DNA from 3 places in the Paenibacillus rhizoryzae genome. Region 3 is predicted to be linked to each of the others. Evidence: riboswitches for the same ligand, from Rfam matches in the RefSeq annotation. Region 3 holds a riboswitch; each other region holds the start of a gene.
The links. Region 3 has a riboswitch for ZMP and ZTP ahead of rpiB (ribose 5-phosphate isomerase B). Riboswitches for the same ligand answer to the same signal wherever they lie in the genome.

Region 1: it holds a riboswitch for ZMP and ZTP, as region 3 does, so the genes downstream of both, AC6ESO_RS24345 (DJ-1/PfpI family protein) here and rpiB (ribose 5-phosphate isomerase B) in region 3, are expected to answer to the same signal.
Region 2: it holds a riboswitch for ZMP and ZTP, as region 3 does, so the genes downstream of both, AC6ESO_RS25000 (IMP cyclohydrolase) here and rpiB (ribose 5-phosphate isomerase B) in region 3, are expected to answer to the same signal.

The regions. Positions count from the first base shown of each region.
Region 1 covers NZ_JCAALT010000009.1:79,580-84,924, forward strand. Annotated here, with positions in the region: gene AC6ESO_RS24335 (TetR/AcrR family transcriptional regulator) at 1-374, opposite strand, end outside; gene AC6ESO_RS24340 (SDR family NAD(P)-dependent oxidoreductase) at 467-1,231, opposite strand; gene AC6ESO_RS24345 (DJ-1/PfpI family protein) at 1,542-2,141, opposite strand; ZMP/ZTP riboswitch at 2,190-2,269, opposite strand; gene AC6ESO_RS24350 (DUF2306 domain-containing protein) at 2,357-3,010, opposite strand; gene AC6ESO_RS24355 (GNAT family N-acetyltransferase) at 3,036-3,626, opposite strand; gene AC6ESO_RS24360 (branched-chain amino acid aminotransferase) at 3,700-4,791, opposite strand; gene AC6ESO_RS24365 (LysR substrate-binding domain-containing protein) at 4,929-5,345, shown strand, end outside.
Region 2 covers NZ_JCAALT010000010.1:2,301-7,645, forward strand. Annotated here, with positions in the region: gene AC6ESO_RS24995 (alpha-L-rhamnosidase-related protein) at 1-1,671, shown strand, start outside; ZMP/ZTP riboswitch at 1,734-1,810, shown strand; gene AC6ESO_RS25000 (IMP cyclohydrolase) at 1,868-2,572, shown strand; partial or broken gene AC6ESO_RS25005 (xanthine phosphoribosyltransferase) at 2,666-3,235, shown strand; gene AC6ESO_RS25010 (SRPBCC family protein) at 3,267-3,737, shown strand; gene AC6ESO_RS25015 (GntR family transcriptional regulator) at 4,152-4,826, opposite strand; gene AC6ESO_RS25020 (GntR family transcriptional regulator) at 4,914-5,345, shown strand, end outside.
Region 3 covers NZ_JCAALT010000008.1:161,968-167,312, reverse strand. Annotated here, with positions in the region: gene AC6ESO_RS23145 (manganese efflux pump) at 1-490, shown strand, start outside; gene AC6ESO_RS23140 (low molecular weight protein arginine phosphatase) at 602-1,177, shown strand; ZMP/ZTP riboswitch at 1,307-1,389, shown strand; gene rpiB (ribose 5-phosphate isomerase B) at 1,506-1,973, shown strand; gene AC6ESO_RS23130 (TIGR01440 family protein) at 1,989-2,597, shown strand; gene glyA (serine hydroxymethyltransferase) at 2,630-3,877, shown strand; gene AC6ESO_RS23120 (sugar phosphate isomerase/epimerase family protein) at 4,515-5,306, shown strand.

The DNA.
Region 1 (5,345 bases), on a different contig from region 3:
CTCTCGCTCACTTTGGCTCTTGCTTCGGGATCGCTCGAGGCGAGCTCCACCGCCATGTTCACCATCATGCAGCCCGCAGGATTATCCTCGCTTGTGCCTTGGATCGTGTAATCGAATATGAAATCGATCGCCTGTCCGGGCGTAGAGTTCGGAATGAGCGAACCAAGCCGATTGTTGGTCAGCGTTTTATACCGATCAAAGGCCCTAAGATATAGCATATGTTTATCGCCGAACGTATCATACAGACTCCTGCGGTGAATGCCCATACGCTCGACAAGATCATTAATTGACGTTTTCTCGTAGCCCTGCTCCCAGAACAGCTTCATTGCCTTCAGCAGCACGACATCTTCTTCGAATTCTTTAGCTCTAGCCATAAGCATGCCCCTTTCCAGTCGATTTTACCATATTGAGAACAATCGGTAAAGAATCCCCTGACAAGGCGTCCAATACTCCGCCACTCTTAGGCTTAACGATATACCGGTGCACCGAACGGGGATGAACCGCCGCCTCCGTCAACACTGATTTCGGCACCTTGCACGTACGAAGCATCATCCGAAGCCAGGAACAACGCAACGTTGGCGATTTCTTCCGGTTCACCCAAACGGTTTAGCGGAACCGATCGTGTCAGTTGGGATTCCATTTGCGCCAGCCCTTCCGGCTGCCCCCAGATCGGTGTGCGAGTAGGGCCGGGAACGACTGTATTTACGCGAATGCCGCGCGGCGACAATTCGGAAACAAACACTTTCGCCATGCTCGTAACGGCCGCTTTGCTCGCTGCATAGGCCGCCCATCCCGGGCTTCCGGCATTAGCAAGTACCGAGCCGTTCAGGATTACCGAAGCGCCTTCCTTCAAATAAGGCAATGCAGCTTGCACGGTGAAGAAGACGCCTGTCACGTTCACGTTCAAGACTTCCTGGAATGCGGCCAGCTCCGTACCGCCGAGCGGAGTATGACCGCCAATGCCGGCATTGGCGAATACGACGTCCAGTCGGCCAAATATCGCAACTGCCGCAGCCGTTGCCTTCTCCAAACTTTGCGGATCGGTTGTTTCTGCTTGAATACCGTAGCTAACCGCCGTGCCAAGCTCCTCCACTGCTTTGTCCAGAGTAGCTTGATTGCGACCCGTGATGACAACTTTAGCACCTTCCGCTACAAACAATTTCGCAGTTGCAAAGCCGATCCCGCTGTTACCGCCTGTGATGAATGCTACTTTACCGTCTAATTTACCCATTTCATATCGCTCCCTTGTCATCTGTTTATTATGCTGCATTTATTGAGAATGTTCATTCTCAAAAGAGTAAAAAAATAAAATTGCTGCAAACTATGCTTGGCCGCCGACTTGACTGCAGAACTAAATGAGAACGATCGTTCTACTATTACGAATAAAAAAGGAATGCATCCTCACTACACAATTGCTTCCCGCTTGCTTACGAGCTGATCATACCATATTGGGAACGATCAGTAAAGAATAAATTTAGAGCTGGCTCAATGCTGTGGACCAGCTCCGTTTATTCATGAACGAAACCTCATGATGTCGGTCATTATACCCTTACCCAGTCATATTCCATCAATTTGGCCGCCCGGAGTGCCCGCTCCTCGCCAAGCAGCTTACCGATCACATATAATGACGCATCGATTCCGGCCGAAACCCCAGCGGATAAAATAATCTTTCCATTGTCTACATAACGCGTTTCTTCATGAACCTCAGCAGATTCCGGAGCAATTGCCCGCAGCTCATGCATCGCAAGGCGGTTCGTAGCCAGCTTCAGGCCCTCTGCCAGCTGTGCTTTCACTACCAGAAGAGCGCCTGTGCACACGGACAGCAGCAGTTCAGCCTCACTGGCAGTCTTGTTGATCCAATCCGTCATGACCGCATTGTGCATTTCGGTTCTGGTGCCCGGTCCTCCGGGAATGACGAGAATGTCCGGCTTCGGACAATTCTGAAAGCTGTAAGCCGGGTTAATGCTCAGATTGCCCAGCGCATGAACCGGACCGTCGTGTTCTGCAACAGTGAACACATTGAGATCCTGACCATAGTTACTGCCAGATAAGAATGCCTCGAACGGCCCTGCGAAATCCAACACTTCCACCCGATCAAAGATCAGAATCGCTACATTTCTTGCCTGCCGCACCTGCTCCATCTCATCATCTCCCATGAAATAATAAAAAGTACTCAGTCCACTGACCAAGCACTTCGCCCAGGCGTACGGCATATGAAATATGTGCTCCCCCGTGGTAATCCACGTTTACGCCAGTCACACACATCGAATACTAGCTTTATTTTAGTTGGAATATTCCGATAATACAATCGTTAAGTAACGCCTTCTCCGCTAGAGAGTCAGTAGTTCCTCCCACTTTATTGCAGTGTCGGCCTTCCCTTGCCCCGTGGTCCATAAACCACTCGAATGACAAACTCGGCTGCAAGCAGCAGGAAGAGGATCGCCCCATAAACGCCAATGGTGTAGCTGTGCGTATACGATAAGCCGAATCCTTGGTGAACCACATAGGTAATCGCGTGAATACACAGATTCGTGTAACAGAATGCGTAGCTCCTCACCATCCAATTACGATGGGCGATGCGCTGTTTCCTTCTTATTTTCGCAATCGCAATTACCGTCATGGCCGTCCACAGAATGCTCAGGAGGTTTAGCGGAACGCTGTTCAGCTTGCCGCCGGTTGCATAAGGAGCCATGTAGCCGGAAGTGAGCACAACGACAAGGAGCGCGCCAAAATATACATAGCCAATCGCTCTGTGCGCCCGCCTATAATGGTTCTGTACCACCGTTATGAAATTAACCGCTCCCGCCACCATCGCGATGCACGCACACGCCACATGAACATACATGACATTTAGCCAAACCGGCTTGTTTAGCGGATGCTTCAGGTTGATTTTATGGCTGAGAAAATGCGCTGCCTGCGGATCGACAAAGAAATTCATGCTGATCACATAAACAATAAAGCTTATCGCGATTGCCACCATGCACCGATAAAGGATTTTTGATTTCTGCATAACTAGGTTGTACCTCGCTTCAACATTAAAACTCTACGCCCCGGACCTTCGCATAGATCACCGTATCCTGCAAACGTCCTTCCGCATCGAGCTTATCGTTGCGCAGTATCCCCTCCTTCATGAAGGCCAGCCGTTCGGCAACGCGGGCACTTCGCAGGTTCCTTGCATCAACGCGAATCTCGATTCGGTTCGCCTGCAGGACATCAATGGCGAATTGCGTAATTCCCTCGACAGCCTCTGTCACATATCCTTGCCCACTGAACGCCGTATGGACCCAATAGCCGATCTCGAACTTCCGCGACTCCCAATTAATGCGATGAAGACCGCTGCTGCCAATGAACCGTCCCGTCTCCTTGCAGATCAGATACAGCCTAAGGTCGGAGCGCTCCAAATAATGAATCCTGCCTTGCTTCGATATAATCTCCGATTCTTCGACTGTAGGACGCTGTTGCGCCCACGGCATCCAAGGCCGCAGCTCCTCGAAGCTTTCAAGGATGGATTCATTTACCATTTCCCCATCGTCCCAAAGCGGTGCGCGTATAAGCAGCCGCTTCGTCTCAAAGCTCTCCGGGATCGACAGCAGAATCGGATTAACGGAACTTGAACTTAGACTCATAGGTTTCCCCCCTATAAAAAATGGTGAGGCTGCAGCATACACACATTCTGCCTACAGCCCCACCACTGTTGTATTAACCTTCGCTAACTTCTACTTTCTTCACCCAACCGAAAGGATCTGCAACGGCCCCGGTTTGGATACCCGTTAGCGTGTCATAGATCGACTTCGATAGCTGCCCTGTCACGCCTTCGCTGATTAGGAGCTTCTCTCCGTTCCAGTTCATTTCCCCGATAGGCGAGATGACAGCAGCTGTTCCGGTTCCGAAAGCTTCTTCCAGTGTACCGTTACGGCCTGCTTCATAAAGCTCCTCAATAGAAAGCACTCTCTCTTCAACAGGAATGCCCCAATGCTTAAGGAGTAGAATAACCGAGTTGCGTGTAATACCTGCAAGGATACTGCCGTTCAGCGCAGGCGTAACAACCGTGCCGTTAATCTTGAAGAACACATTCATGCTGCCGACTTCTTCAATATATTTATGCTGCGTGCCATCGAGCCATAGAACCTGCGTGTAGCCTTCTTCCTTAGCAGCTTGCTGCGACTTCAAGGCCGCCGCATAGTTGCCGGCTGTCTTGGCTTCACCTACGCCGCCTACAACTGCACGAACATAATGAGATTCCACGTGGATTTTGACCGGATTGATCCCTTCCGGATAGTAGGCACCGACAGGCGACATGATAATGATGAATTGGTAATTCTCGGATGGAGATACACCAAGCGTCGCTTGCGTAGCAATGACGAATGGACGAATATACAGCGATGTACCCGGAACATCCGGAATCCAGTCTTGATCGACTGCGATTAGTTGCTCAAGCGCTGCAATCGCCACATCAATATCGAGCTCAGGTACACTCATGCGATCGTTGGAACGGTTCATACGGGCAAAATTATCACGAGGACGGAATAATTGAATACCGCCGTCTTCGGTCTTGTAGGCTTTCAAGCCTTCGAAGATCGTTTGTCCATAATGGAACACCTTCGCGGCCGGATCAAGTACGATCGGCTGGTACGGTGTGATACGCGGGTTATGCCACTCTTGCTCGACGCTATAATCCATCACAAACATGTGATCGGTAAAATAAATGCCGAAACCAAGCTGATCCTGCGCTGGCTTCGTCTTCTTGCTCTGACTGCGTTCAATCGAAATGGCGTTATTGGCTGTTGTCATGGGTTATTCACTACTCCCTTGCATTCATAATTGGTGATTGCATACTACCACTCGTTGAGGTATATATAAAATATCTATTCTGTTCACTATCCATACCTTTAAGGTATGGAAGGGGAATTAATGTTGGGGATGCTTACATGGACTTTCGACAGTTAAAATACTTCTTGGCCATTGCGCATGAGAAGCAGATTACACGAGCAGCAAAGCTGCTTCATATGGAACAGCCGCCCCTTAGCCGGCAGCTGATGCTCATGGAAGAAGAGCTTGGCGCCCAGCTGTTCGAGCGGAGCCGAACCCAGCTGACATTGACCGCTGCAGGGCGATTGCTCAAGGACCGGGCGGAGTCGTTGCTGCTGCAATTAGATGAAACGATGAAAGAAGTGAAAGAGCTTGAGCTTGGCGTACGCGGCACGCTCTCGCTAGGTGCTGTTGTTTCCTGCGTCTCCATTCTCCCCGGGCCGATTCAGCAATTACGAGAGAAGTATCCGCAGGTCACGTTCAAGATTGCCGAGGGCGATCATTATCTGCTCGGTGAAATGCTGGAGAGACGGTCG
Region 2 (5,345 bases), on a different contig from region 3:
GGAGATATTACGGCCTACGATCTGGATAATGTCATCGTGCAGGACCTGTTCGCGATAGAGGCAGCGGTATCGGGCGACGGTAAAGTCAGTCTCAGCGGCGCACATGGACAGGATGGATCCGTGGTCAAACCGGAGCAGGAGCAGTTAGAGCTGTTTTACCATCTGCGGAAGCAGAATGAGTGGAAAGCGATGAGACAGCTGCAAATGGAGATGGACCTGAGCACAGCTTCAAGAGTGACTGTCGATCTGCTAGCGGAGCATAACTGCCGATTTATCGTCTCCAACTCAGGTGACGAGCCGGTGAAGCTGTTATGGAATGGTGCTGAATCGACCATGGAGCTTGCGCATTACGACGGTTGTATTACGGAATGGCTCGTTGTTCCTCCGGGAGAAACGGTCTGTACGCTTCCACAGGGCTGTCGTTATATACAGTTGTATGTACTGGGCGAACCAGAGCAGTCTTTTGAACTGAAGCTGAGGTTCCAGACGGTGCACGTAGCGCTGCGCCAAGCTGGGAAACTGCAAAGCGATAATGAGGAGCTAAATCAAATCTTTGAGGTTTCCGCGCATACGAGCCGGATATGTCATCAAATTGGGCTGTGGGACGGGATTAAGCGGGATCGGCTGAACTGGACCTTTGATTTCTATCTGGCGGCAAAATCCTGTTACTTCTTATGGGACGATACGAAGGTTATCCGCCGCGCGGTGCGTGAGCTGGGAGAAGGTACGCCGAGCGGGCATTGGATGAACAGTATTTGTGAATATACGCTGTGGTGGATGAAGACGGTAACGGAGTATTATTTTCAGACGGGCGATAAGGAATTTGTGCTGGAGCTGAAGGAGCCGATGCACCGCCATATGAAATGGGTGCTTGAGAATACGAGGCCAGGTGAAGGGCTCCTCATCCAAGACGGCATTCTGATTGAATGGGTACCGCTGACCAACGAGGAGAAGGTTATTGCGCTGCAAGCAATCTATGCATTGACGCATGCCGACTTGGTGAAATTGGCAGCCGAATTACCTGAGCTGGAGCTGGCGCCGCTGCTCGATTGGCCGATGCGGGCACTGAGCTCCGAGGATTTTATGAAAGAGCCTTACGCTCTGGCAGTTAAAGTGCTCGGTATTGCAAGCGGTTATGTGAGTGCTGATGCAGCCGTAGCCTTCTTGGACGAATATGAGTTGATGGATCCGATCACGCCGTTGTCGGCGTTCCAACTGGCAGAGTGTTATTCCCGGTTTGGGAAACATGAGCGAGCGTATGAGGTGATCTCGATCGTATGGGGCGGAATGCTCGATCACGGGGCGACGACCTTCTGGGAAGCTTACTCGCACGGGGAAGGAAATGGAGGGCGCGATTTTCACGATGCTCTCACCACGTATACAGCTTACGGCTCCTATCGGATGAGCTTATGCCATGCCTGGTCCAGCACGCCTGTGAAATGGATAGGCGAAGTTGTTCTCGGTGTTCAGTCGCTTGAGCCTGGTTACAAAACAGTGATGGTCTCGCCAAATCCGGTCGGCGGCATTCGCGCTTGCAGCGGTACGGTCAACACTCCGTTTGGTGATCTCCATGTGAAGTGGTATGTGGACGATAGCGGCAAGGTGTGTACGAGTGTCATTGCACCTCCCGGCGTTCAGGTCGTGGAATTGAGCGAGCATAAGGTCGTATGAACAAGCTTGCAGAATAATAGTTGATTTATAGGGCTTAATTCGGTATTGTGAGAGTAATTTAGCAGTCTGTATGTAACTGGCGTACATGGGCAACCATGAGGGAGCATATAGATACGAGCCGTACGCCTGGGCAGAGGTAGGGGGAGCTTACGAGTTCTCCTTGCCTCTTTTTGTATTCGGAGAGGAGCGAGTGTGAGTGAAGTCCTATCAACAGGAGTTGTTTGAGAAGCCTTATCCGGGGAGAACCTTGATTGCAGGCATGACACCTTCCGGGTCGCATTACGTGCAGGTGTATTGGATTATGGGGCGCAGCGTGAACAGCCGCAATCGGGTTTTTGAGCAGGATGGCATGTATGTCAGGAATAAGGCATTCGATCCGGCGTTGATGGAAGATCCTTCGCTTATTATTTATTATCCGATCCGCCACTGGGAGGATGCGCACATTGTCTCTAACGGTGACCAGACGGATACCATCTATGAGGGCTTACAGCTTCGGCAGACTTTCGAGCAAGCGTTGATGAACCGAGAGTTCGAGCCGGATGCGCCGCATTTTACACCGAGGATCTCTGCCGTTATCTATGCGGATGTGAAGCAGTATGAATTGTCGATTCTCAAAACGTATGACAACGACCCTTCGGTTTGCTTGCGTAGTCGGTATCATTTCAGCCGGTTTAAGCAGGGGACGGGACACTGCATACATACCTACGAATCGGAACGGGATGGCGTATTGAAGCCGTTTAAAGGCGATCCGTTCGAAGTGCCGTTATTCGATTCCATTGAAGAAACCGCCGATTTCTATTGGGAGGGAATCAACCCGGATAACCGAATTTCGCTGCTGGTTAAATCGATTAGCGTGGAGGATCAAACGATTAATTACGCTTTTAGAAATAAGCATGTGTGAGGGGCTGGCAGGATTAGGTCGGTTAATCGGGGAATACTGAAGCATTAGATTGCTGGTTAAAGCGGAAATGGGAACAAGGGGTGTATGAGTGCTGTGGAGCTTCTTAAGCAGAAAATAAGGCAAGAAGGCATCGTGCTGGATGGCGGCGTGTTAAAGGTAGATACGTTTCTGAATCATCAAGTGGATGCATAGCTGATGCTTGCGATCGGAAAAGCTTTTGCCGAGCTGTTTCGCGAGAGCGGTGTAACGAAGATCATGACAATCGAGTCTTCGGGCATTGCACCGGCAGTGCTGACCGCACTTCAGCTTGGCGTGCCGATGGTGTTCGGACGTAAACGCAAATCGCTGACGCTTCGGGATGACCTGTACACGGAGAAGGTATACTCATTTACGAAACAAGAGGAGAGCGAAGTCACGATATCGAGAAAGTTCCTCGCACCGAATGATCGCGTGCTGATTATTGATGATTTTCTCGCTCATGGGGAAGCTGCGCTTGGTATGGCGCGAATCGTTCAGCAAGCCGGGGCAGAGGTAGCCGGCATGGGGATCGTGATCGAGAAGTCGTTTCAATCCGGAAGAGGGAAGCTTCTGGAAAAGGGATTCCGCGTGGAGTCGCTTGCTCGCATTGCTTCGCTGGAGGGCGGCAAGGTGGAGTTTGTTTAATGGCAGGTAAAATGGAGGAATGGATAACAGGATGAACAAAGAATCGAACCCGAATCCAATTATTGGCGAGAAAGATGTGCTGAATTGGCGCGTGATGAACGCGCCGCGCGATATTGTATTTCAGGCCTGGGCGAATCCGGATCTCTTGGCGCAGTGGTGGGGACCAAATGGATTTACGAACACGTTCAGCACGTTTGAGTTTCGGGAAGGCGGTGTTTGGGAGTTCGTCATGCACGGCCCTGATGGCACCAACTATAAGAATAAAAATGTGTTCCAGGCGATCAAGGCGCCGGAGCAAATCGTGCTCGAGCATGTTACGGGACCGCATTTTCAGGTGAACGCTTCATTCGAGGAAGTGGATGGCGGGCGTACGAAGCTGTCGTTCCATATGCAATTTAACACGGCGGCTGAATTCGACCATGTGAAGGACTATGTGGTGGATGGGAATGAGCAGAACTTCGACCGGCTGGAGGCTTTGCTGGGTACGCTGACTGCGAAGTGAGTTGCAAGTGATGAATGATGAATGATGAGTAAACAGTGACATGAGATATTGGAATGTGAAATGGCTGTACTGGGGGATAGCGCCCGGTGCAGCTATTTTTGTATGGGTTGGGATCAGAGGTATGTTATGTTCGAGACAGCTAGGGGAAGATTGTTACTGTGGCGATGTGCTAACGAATCGTATGGGCCTTATTTGCATGAATTATGCCGATAATCAGATCTTACGAATCGTACGGGTCTTATTATGGAGAAATGGAGTCGAAATCAGCATTTGGACATGGAATAGTGCCTGTAGGATTCGTTAGAAATTCAAACCCCGTTCAGAGATCCAAATAAGACCTCCGGGATTCGTTAGAGAGTGAACGCAATGACGGAGAGCGATTGGTGGAAGCGTGCTTCTAGTTATTTCTACTGACTAGATCCAGGTCTTCTTCAGCATCTGCAAATAACGATTCATCGCTTCGATGAAGCTGTCGGTATCGGAGGTCAATCGTCTCAGCAGCAAGTGAAGCGTGTCCCCCATCTCATGACGGTATGGGGCGATCCACCGTTTCTTGTTGCCGGCCCAGAATAAGCGGGATGCGCTGTTCGCCAGCGTTTGCTGCATTTCCTGGTTATGACTGAGCGCGATGACGCGGCTCACGAAGTCATATTCAAATTGGCATAATGCAAGCGTGTCGCTGACAACATGAGCGGGTTCATCGCCGACAGCATAAAGTGACGACGCATCGTCAGCAGCGAGCAGCGTTTCCAGCTCTTCCACTAGCTGCCGGGACATCTCGCCGAGCGCGGATTCGTCGCGGTTGCGCACGCTCGTGAAGGCATACAATAGCAGCGCGGTCAGCAGTTCCAGGAGATCGCCGACCCGCTGGGCAGATGAATCGAGGACCAGCACGCCGTGCTTGGGAATGATCCGCAGGAAGCCTTCATTCTCGAGCTGCTGCAACGCGGCGCGGATGGGCGTGCGGCTCATATCGAGCTGACGGCTGAGCTGTACCTCGGAGGTGACGATTCCTTTGGGCAGCTCACCGCCTATAATTTGTTCATAGATGACGTGATAGGCTTCATCGCGCAGCGATTGGCGGGGCATGCGGAGGATCCCTCCTATTATTTTTCATCCGAAAGCTACTAAAAAGTAGTATAACATAAGAGAGAGGAAGCGAAGGAGGGAAGGCCGTTGGAGAAGCAGCAGACCGCGGTGACGCTGCGTGATCAGGCTTTCGAAGCGATTAAGAATCGGATTGTGAGCGGAGAGTGGCAAGGCGGGATGTTTTTGCCCGAGAAGCTGCTCAGCGAACTGCTCGGTATGAGCAAAACGCCGATTCGCTCCGCGCTCGATCGCCTGGAGATGATGGGGCTCGTAAAGCTGTCCCCAAAGCAAGGGGTCATCGTACAAGAGGTATCGCTTAAGAAGATTTTGGAGATCTACGAGCTGCGTTTATCGCTCGAAACCTATGCCGTTCGACGGCTGACGGGGAAGATGGATGCAGCGTTCTTCGCCGGTCTGGATGACAATTTGGCGCAACAGGCCGATGCGATAGCTGAAGAAGATATCATGCGATATGTGGAGCTGGACCGCCAATTCCATGCGCTGATTATCGCAGGGCTC
Region 3 (5,345 bases):
TGCTTTTTCGCTGGGTGTCGGCATCGGGCTCAAAGGCATTCGGCTGATGGATATAGCAAAGCTTAGCGCGATCATTGCGCTTTTTCACACGATTATGCCGCTCATGGGCATCTTTACGGGCAAATATGTCAGTACGCTGCTTGGCGGCGTTGCGACGACTGCGGCTGGTGCGCTGCTGCTCCTCCTCGGCGGGCATATGATTTATAGCTCGCTGCGCGGCGATGCCGTGGAGTCGATCGATTACCGCAGCTCGTGGGGGATGCTATTGTTCGCACTCGGCGTGAGCATCGACTCTTTTTCCGTCGGGATCTCTCTTGGCATGTTCGATACGGACATGCTGCTGACGGTACTGCTGTTCGGCGTTGCCGGCGGGATGATGTCCGTATTTGGGCTGCTGCTCGGCCGTAAAGTGGGTACAAGTCTCGGCGGCTACGGGGAAGCGTGCGGCGGCGTGATCCTATTCACATTCGGATTGCTGTTCCTGTTCTAACAGATCAGCAACATATGCCCTTTATCTTTTATCAATAACAATAACAATTTCAATTTCATAACCTATAGATCAATCACCAAACCCACACCTACGAAAAGGAGTGTATCAATCGTGAAACGGATTCTATTCGTGTGCACCGGCAATACATGCCGTTCACCAATGGCTGAAGCGCTGCTTCGGGCGATGTCCCAGCAAAGGGGCATGCAGCTCGATATTCGTTCCGCAGGCGTGTCCACGATCGATGGACTGCCTGTTTCCAATCATGCGCGTACGGCGCTGTCCAAACGCGATATTGCGCATAACGGCACCTCAAAAGCGCTGGAAGGCGGCTCGATTGCGTGGGCTGATCTTATTTTGACAATGACCGCCAGCCATAAGAGGCAGCTGCTGCAGCATTTTCCGGCTGCCGTGGACAAGACGCATACGCTGCTCGAGTTCGTGAACACGGATCCCAAAGTACTGGCTGACATCGCGGAGCTGGAGGGGCTTTATTCGAGCTGGCAGATCAAGCAAGCGCTTGGTCAGCCGATGACGGCGCAGGAGCGGTCAAGGCTGCTTCAGCTGGAGCAGCAGATCCCAAGCTTCGATGTAGCGGATCCTTTCGGCGGTTCGCTGGCGGTTTATGAGCAGAGCGCGACCCAAATCGAAGCCGCATTAAATCGACTTCTTGATCGCCTGAACGGATAAGAAGTAGAGGGATCGCAGTAATTTTCTTGCTCTTCACCTCTCCCTTTGCCAAAGGATGGCAAGCGCCGTTTCTTCCGGCAACGATTGATTTTGACACTAAAATCCGTTATGATAAAAGCAACTAAAGACGGTTTCCGATGTAACTGGCGACGAAAGTGGGTTAAACCACGGTGGAGCATCGGATCATACGGCCGGTCGCCTGGGCAAAGAGCAGCGTGCGTAAGCATGCTTGCTCTTTTTTCGTCTTTTTCGGCGAAATCAGGTATACTAATGCCATTGTGAATCGACAATTTCCGCCATGTGCGGTCTTATTGGGAGGAAAATGGATATGAAAATCGCCATCGGCGCAGACCACGCGGGCTACCGCTTGAAAGATGAGCTAGTTCCGTTTATCAAATCGCTTGGTCACGACATTGAGGACGTAGGCTGCGATTGCGATCAATCCGTAGACTACCCGGATTATGCACTTCCGGTTGCTGAGCTTGTAGCGCAAGGCAAGGCAGAACGCGGCATTCTCATTTGCGGCACGGGAATCGGCATGTCCATCGCGGCTAACAAAGTCAAAGGCATTCGCTGCGCGCTGGTGCACGATATGTTCTCGGCTAAAGCAACCCGCGAGCACAACGACACCAACGTGCTGGCAATGGGCGAGCGCGTCATTGGCCCGGGCGTAGCCCAAGAGATTATCCGGATTTGGCTTGAGACACCGTTCTCCAATGGCGAGCGTCATATCGGCCGCGTGAGCAAAGTGATGAAGCTTGAAGCACAATACGCCGATGCGGCGAAATCCGAGTAAGGGGCGTATCCAGTGATGAGCGACCACGGAATAAGCAACATGGACTCGGCACAGCTGACCAAGGATGTAGAAACCGTAGTCCGCGAGCTGGCAGCCGCGTCGGGCATTCGTCAGGGACAGCTGCTTGTAATCGGCGTGTCGACCAGCGAGGTGCTCGGCGAGCGGATCGGTACATCAGGCACGCTGGAAACGGCAGCCGCGATCTACGCGGGGGTCGAGAAGGTACGGCAAGAATTGCAGTTTTATCCCGTTTATCAGTGCTGTGAACATCTGAACAGGGCACTCGTGATGGAACGGGAAGCCGCTGAACGATACGGCCTAGACCTTGTTTCGGCGGTCCCTGTGCGTAAAGCCGGCGGCTCGATGGCAGCCTACGCGTTCCAAACGCTGCAGGATGCTGTGCTGACCGAGACGGTTCAGGCACATGCGGGCATCGATATCGGCGACACCTTCATCGGCATGCATTTGAAGCGTGTTGCGGTGCCGGTGCGACCAACGATTCGAGCAATCGGATCCGCGCATTTGACGATGGCTTATACCCGTCCGAAGCTAATTGGCGGGGAACGTGCGGTTTACACGCGAGAAGCGGCAGGTCCGGCAACGGATGCCGGCACATGCGACTAATATACTTATTATCTTGAGGAGGACTCATCAACATGGAAAACCTACGTAAACAAGATCCCGAAATCATGAAAGCCCTTGGCCTTGAGCTGCAGCGCCAACGTGACAACATCGAACTGATCGCATCCGAGAACATCGTTTCCGAAGCGGTATTGGAAGCAATGGGTACGGTGCTGACGAACAAATACGCGGAAGGCTACCCGGGCAAACGTTACTACGGCGGCTGTGAGCATGTCGATATCGCGGAAGATATCGCACGCAACCGCGCCAAAGAATTGTTCGGTGCTGAGCACGCGAACGTGCAGCCTCACTCCGGCGCACAAGCAAACATGGCTGTTTACCTAGCGGCGCTAAACCCGGGCGACACGGTTCTTGGTATGAACCTGGCGCATGGCGGTCACTTGACGCACGGCAGCCCGGTTAATGCTTCAGGTCTTCTGTACAACTTCGTAGCTTACGGCGTTAACGAGAACACTTTTACAATCGACTATGCAGAAGTACGCAAACTGGCGTTCAAACACCGTCCGCGCATGATCGTTGCAGGCGCATCGGCTTACCCGCGCATCATCGATTTCGAAGAGCTTGGCCGCATTGCTAATGACGTAGGCGCATTGCTCTTCGTTGACATGGCGCATATCGCAGGCCTTGTAGCTGCCGGCTTGCACCCGAGCCCGGTTCCACATGCTCACTTTGTAACAACAACTACGCACAAAACGCTTCGCGGTCCTCGCGGCGGTATGATCCTTTGCCGCAAAGCATGGGCGCAAGCGATTGATAAAGCAGTATTCCCGGGCTCCCAAGGCGGACCTCTGATGCACATTATCGCGGCTAAAGCAGTAGCTTTCGGCGAAGCGCTTCAGCCTTCGTTCAAAGAATACGGCAAGAACGTTGTCGACAACGCTAAGGCGCTCGCTGACGGTTTGATCGAAAGAGGCATCAACATCGTTTCCGGCGGTACGGACAACCACTTGATGCTGATCGACCTTCGCAACCTGAACATCACAGGTAAAGACGCGGAGCACGTACTCGATTCCGTACAAATCACAGTCAACAAAAACGCGATTCCATTCGATCCAACCAGTCCTTTCATCACTAGCGGTATCCGTATCGGTACGCCAGCAGCGACTTCGCGCGGCATGGGCGTAGACGCAATGGCTACAATCGCAGAAGTCATCGCAATGACGCTTAAGAATCCGAAAGACGAGTCCGTTCTGGAAAAAGCACGCGGTATGGTAAGCGACCTTATGTCGCAATACCCGCTTTACCCGGGCATGACTTACTAAGCAGAAAATCAAAAAAAGGTGGCAAAGGGTTCCTCCCTATGCCGCCTTTTTTTTGCATTCCGCAGCATGCTACGGACGGATTCTCAACTCTAACGAACCATAGAGGTCTTATTTCGCCCAAATCACGCCAGTTAAAATTCTAACGAACCCTACAGGCGCTATTTAGCAAAAATCATGCTTCGTACCTCCATTTTTGGCTAAATAAGCTCCCTGTGGTTCGTTAGAATTTTTGACGAGCCCATTTCCACGAAATAAGGCCTGTACGGTTCGTTAGCGAGTATCCACAGCAGCAAGCCGACCCGCTGCCGACAGCACCATCATACGAAGTCGCATTACTGCTGCCTTACCGGCGGACACACCATCTCTCCTTATCGCTACCCACATATCCCGCCTCTCATGGTCGCATCAGTCACCGTCCGCAGTTCACGCCTCGCAGTCTCCCGATCCCATCAGCCGCTACCCGCTCTCCCGCAATGCACCGCCGCCCATACGAATCGCTCACTTCTGTCACTTACCGCTTGTCGATAAATTTATGTTGCAATCGCTTTCTTGCTGGATATATAGTGGTAGTGCGAGCCAACCGAAACGTTTCGGGGATGTGTCATAATAGGATGAAGACGAAGGAGTCGAACCGAATATGAAACTTGGAATTATTGCAGATTATCGTGCTGAAAGCTTCGATTATGCGGCCAATCTCGGCTTGGCCTTTTTAGAGTTTTGCGTCAATGTGGACATTCCGGCTTCTGCTTTCACGAACCTTGTGCCAGAGCTGAAAGCCGCAAGTGAGCGGACTGGCGTTGCGGTTGCTTCCATCGGACGTTGGGGCCCTGATCGCATCAATAAAGATGGCAGTATCAACGAAGAGGAGTTGCAGGCAGCGCAGGCGCTGATCGACGCATGCCAAGAGCTTGGCTGTCCGGTATTTGTGGGCGGCTGTAACTACATCGAAGAGCTTTCCTACTACGATAACATCACGGCGGCGATTAACTACTTTACCGTTCTGATTGAATATGGCAAAACGCGCGGCATCTCCATTGCGACATATAACTGCCATTGGAACAATTACATCGTGGACGAAGCGGCATGGAAGCTTATTCACGGCCATTTGCCTGAGCTTGGCATCAAGTACGATCCGTCCCATGCTCGTTACGCAGGGCAAGATTATTTGAAAGAAATCGTGAACTGGGGCTCGCGCATCAAGCATATCCACATCAAAGGCTCCGTCATCATTGACGGCAAACGCTTCGACGATCCGCCGGCTGGCATGGATCAAACCGATTGGGGCACGTTCATGTCCATCCTTTATGGAGTCGGCTACCAAGGCGGGTTGAGCATCGAGCCGCATTCCCACACGTGGACGGGAGAGCTTGGGGACAAAGGCGTTCGGTACACAATCGACTACTTTAACCGTCTGCTGCTTCGCGGTTAATTATGAAGATGGCAATAGGGCGAGCCAATCCCTTATGCC